Regions from separate parts of the Enterobacter cloacae subsp. cloacae ATCC 13047 genome, predicted to be linked through region 2. Evidence: predicted binding sites of a transcription regulator. Region 2 holds the regulator's gene; the other holds the start of a gene.
The links. Region 2 encodes PurR, which represses purine synthesis genes. Its sites were predicted from a motif close to CANGCAAACGTTTGCNTG; they were not measured.
Positions count from the first base shown of each region.

Region 1 (2,406 bases), 360 kb from region 2:
GCCCTGAAGTAATGCCGCGGAGTAGTAAGGATCCCAGATAGCCCACGCGTCGACATTGCCTTGCTGGAAGGCGGCGCGGGCATCAGCAGGGGTCAGATAGACGGGCTGAATATCGGTGAACTTTAGCCCGGCCTCCTGCAGGGCGCGGAGTAGCAGGTTGTGCGAGCTGGAACCTTTCTGGAATGCGACTTTGTGACCTTTAAGTTCGGCGACATTTTTAATGGCGCTATTTTCCGGCACCAGAATCACCTCGGCTTTAGGTTTTGGTGGCTCAACGCCAACGTAGACCAGATCGGCCCCGGCCGCCTGCGCAAAGATCGGTGGAATATCGCCAGTACTGCCTAAATCGATGCTTCCAACGTTCAGCGCCTCCAGCATTTGTGGCCCGGCAGGAAACTCCACCCAGGAGAATTTGGTCTGTGGGAAGCGTTTTTCCAGAAGCTGGTGGCTTTTTGCCAGCACCATACTGACGCTGCCTTTCTGGTAACCAATGCGCAAACTGTCAGGTGCCGTCTCTGCTGCATGGGTCAGGGACGAGAGTGTGAGCAGACCAGCCAGGCTGATACGGGTAAGTGTTTTAAACATGTGCGACTCCTTGTGGCTGTCCAAACGCAGGTGCCTGAATATCGCGACGGTGCAGGGCATGCCAGAATGTCTCCAGCGCAGTGTCGAGCCGGGTTTGCAGATTCGGGGTGAAATGCGGTTTGTGCTGGTAATCGATAACCTGCGAGTCATCGGCAAAAACGCCGTGCAGGATCTCCTGCGCCTTCAACGCGTTCAGTACCGGCTTCAGGGCGTAATCCACGGCCAGTAAATGCGCAACCGTACCGCCCGTAGCCAGCGGCAACACCACTTTTCCATCAAGTGCACGTTCAGGCAGCAGATCGAGCAAGGTTTTCAGTGCGCCGGAAAATGAGGCTTTATAAATCGGGGTCGCGACGATAAGACCGTCAGCACTTTTTAGCTGTTCAATCAGGGTGTTCAATGCCGGACTGTCAAAGCGCGCGTAGAGCAGATCCTCAGGTTCAAAGTTGTGCAGATTCCAGTGGCACACTTCCACATCCAGAGCATTAAGCCTTTCGCGGGCATATTCCAGCAGGGCGCTGGAACGAGAAGGGAAACGTGGACTTCCGGCCAGGGTGATGACGCGCATGTGTGCTCCTTATAACTAATTGTTTGCTTTTATCTAACATTCATAACAATTTTCAGGAGTGTGACACTGCGTGGTTATTCCACTAAATGATTTATCCGCAATTAAAATGCGAAAAAGCGCATAAGAAGTGTACGGGGAAGTAAACGTTTGCGTTTTACGCTGATTTTTTTGCCGCAGGTCAATTCCCTTTCCGGGCAGGATCGCACATAATCCCCTCCCGGTTTGCACACCGGGAATCCAGGAGAGTTCATGTACTACCCCTTCGTTCGTAAAGCCCTTTTCCAGCTCGACCCTGAGCGCGCTCATGAATTTACATTCCAGCAATTACGCCGTATTACGGGAACGCCGCTGGCCGCGCTGGTGCGTCAGAACGTGCCGGAAAAACCTGTGCAGTGCATGGGTCTGACCTTTAAAAACCCGCTGGGTCTGGCGGCAGGTCTGGATAAAAATGGCGAGTGCATTGATGCCCTGGGCGCGATGGGCTTTGGTTCCATCGAAATCGGTACCGTAACGCCGCGTCCACAGCCGGGTAATGATAAGCCGCGTTTGTTCCGTCTGGTCGAAGCCGAGGGGCTGATCAACCGCATGGGCTTTAATAACCTCGGCGTGGATCATCTCGTAGAAAACGTTAAAAAAGCCCATTTTGATGGTGTATTAGGCATCAATATTGGCAAAAATAAAGACACGCCGGTTGAGCAGGGTAAAGATGACTACCTGATTTGTATGGAAAAAGTCTACGCCTATGCCGGTTATATCGCCGTGAATATTTCATCGCCGAATACCCCGGGGCTACGTTCTCTGCAATATGGTGAAGCGCTGGACGATCTTCTCAGCGCCATTAAAAATAAACAAAATGAGCTGCAGGCGATCCATCATAAATATGTTCCGGTGGCGGTTAAGATCGCACCGGATCTTTCTGCTGAAGAATTGATCCAGGTTGCCGACAGCTTAGTTCGCCATAATATTGATGGTGTGATTGCGACCAATACGACGCTCGATCGATCCCTCGTCCAGGGAATGAAAAACTGTGACGAAGCGGGTGGGTTAAGTGGACGTCCGGTACAATTAAAAAGTACGGAAATTATTCGGGCGCTCTCCGCCGAATTAAAAGGTCGCCTGCCAATAATCGGTGTCGGTGGTATCGATTCGGTGATTGCTGCGCGCGAGAAGATGGCTGCGGGCGCCTCACTGGTGCAAATCTATTCCGGCTTTATTTTTAAAGGCCCGCCGCTCATAAAAGAAATCGTTACTCA
Region 1 covers NC_014121.1:2,742,317-2,744,722, reverse strand. The annotation lists gene ECL_RS13270 (sulfonate ABC transporter substrate-binding protein) at 1-585, opposite strand, end outside; gene ssuE (NADPH-dependent FMN reductase) at 578-1,153, opposite strand; gene pyrD (quinone-dependent dihydroorotate dehydrogenase) at 1,403-2,406, shown strand, end outside.
Region 1: pyrD (quinone-dependent dihydroorotate dehydrogenase) is a predicted target of PurR. The motif match lies at 1,290-1,307, and genes of this name have one in related genera.

Region 2 (2,406 bases):
TTGCATTGTTTTATTCTCCTTGAGGAGGCAGGTAGACACTGGCGCAGAGTGTAGGGAGTGCAAAGCGGGTTGTGAAACGCTAATATTTGGCGGTTGCATTCAAATTTTTTGCAGGCAGAAAATGTGGTCAGATTATTCTCTTGAAGTGGTGGATGCTGTCGCGCGTAACGGCAGCTTTAGCGGTGCGGCACAGGAGTTGCACCGCGTCCCTTCGGCTATCAGCTACACGGTGCGGCAGCTTGAAGAGTGGCTGGCGGTTCCGCTGTTCGAACGGCGGCATCGCGATGTGGAATTAACGCCTGCTGGCGCGTGGTTTTTGAAAGAAGGGCGTTCTGTTATCAAAAAAATGCAGATCACCCGCGAACAGTGCCAGCAGATCGCCAACGGCTGGCGCGGACATCTTTCCATCGCCGTGGACAATATCGTTAAGCCGGAGCGTACCCGGCAGATGATCGTGGATTTCTATCGCCATTTTTCAGACGTTGAACTTCGTGTCTCGCAGGAGGTATTCAACGGGGTCTGGGACGCGCTGGCGGACGGCAGGGCAGAGATGGCGATTGGCGCAACCCAGGCGATCCCCGTCGGGGGGCGCTATGCGTTTCGCGATATGGGCATGTTGAGCTGGAAATGTGTCGTGGCACACGATCATCCGCTGGCTGCCCTGGAGGGACCGCTGAGTGACGACACGCTGCGCAACTGGCCGTCGCTGGTGCTGGAGGATACCTCGCGCTCGTTGCCAAAACGTATTACCTGGCTTCTTGATAACCAGCGGCGGGTGGTAGCGCCGGACTGGGAATCCTCCGCGACCTGCCTCAGCGCCGGGCTGTGCGTCGCGATGGTTCCCGTCCATTTCGCTAAGCCGAGAATCGATACCGGTGAATGGGTCGAGCTGACGCTGGAGAATCCGTTCCCGGATGCGGCCTGCTGCCTGACGTGGCAACAAAATGATGTGTCGCCCGCCATGGCATGGCTACTGGATTATCTGGGAGACAGCGAAACGCTTAACCGGGAATGGCTACGGGAGCCAGCTTAGCTGGCTCCACACGAGATTAACGACGGTAGTCGCGGAATGGACCATCCGCAACGGAACGGCGCTCGATAAGGCGCGGGTGAACTTCAATGGACTGCGACTCTTCACGTTTGTTGACGATCCTGTCCATCAGCATATTGAAGGCCGTTTCACCGAGAGAATCCTTCGGCTGGTGGATGGTGGTCAGCGCAGGCGTAAAGAAGCGCGCGTTGCGCACGTTGTCATAGCCGATCACGGATATATCCTGCGGCACGCGCAGGCCCAGCTCATCGGCTGCACACAGGGCCCCCATCGCCATGATGTCCCCGCCGCAGAACACCGCCGTTGGACGATGCGGCTGAGAAACGATCTGCTGCATGGCGCGGTAGCCAGACTCCGGCTCAAAGTCGCCCTGCACGATCCAGTTTTCCGGCACGGTGATCAGCGCTTCTTCCATCGCCTTCATAAACCCGGCCAGACGGCCAGCACCGGTGTTGCGCTCGAGCGGCCCCGGGATCACGCCAATTTCACGGTGACCGCGTTCAATCAGATAGCGGCCCGCCATATAACCGCCTTCGAAGGCGTTATCGATGACGGAGTCGGTAAAGTCGGCGCGCGCTTCGCCCCAGTCCATCACCACCATCGGGATATGACGATACTCTTCCAGCATGGAAAGGACAGATTCCGGGTATTCGGAACACATCACCAGCAGGCCATCCACACGCTTTTGCGCCATCATCGACAGATAGGCGCGCTGTTTTTCAATATTGTTCCACGCGTTGCCGAGGATAAGGGTATAGCCTTTCTGGAAGCAGTTTTTCTCAACCGCTTCGATGATTTCGGCAAAATAGGCCGCTTCACTGCTGGTCGCCAGCAAACCAATGGATTTGGTGTGATTAACTTTAAGGCTACGCGCAACGGCACTCGGCGAGTAGTGCAGCTCTTTGATTGCCGCCCAGACGGCGTTGCGCGTCTCTTCCGCCACGAAGCGGGTTTTGTTAATTACATGTGATACGGTTGTAGTGGAAACGTTTGCGCGTTTTGCTACGTCTTTAATTGTTGCCATTAAATGTCACTCCAGACCATATCCTAAACTCCTGAAAACCTTGAAGGTAAACGTTTGCCTTCTCTCACCCTTATCACGCAATTTTGAATTGCGGCACGCCAGGAAAACGACACGGGACGTCAGGAGGGGGTCAATGGCCGGTACGCTAATAAATTTAGCGTGGAATTTTGTCCTATCTTGATGAAAAGGGGAAGAGCTAAAGTGGTTATCCGTTTAAATCCTGGAAGATTTTTGACGTAAATTGTGTAAAAATGAGCAAGCTCACTTTTCGTGGGGGGATTAAAAGGAGAAAAATTGATGAGTTCCGATCTGAAGTTTTCGCTGTTCACCA
Region 2 covers NC_014121.1:2,386,971-2,389,376, reverse strand. The annotation lists gene punC (purine nucleoside transporter PunC) at 1-6, opposite strand, end outside; gene punR (DNA-binding transcriptional activator PunR) at 122-1,033, shown strand; gene purR (HTH-type transcriptional repressor PurR) at 1,050-2,075, opposite strand; gene cydH (cytochrome bd-I oxidase subunit CydH) at 2,373-2,406, shown strand, end outside.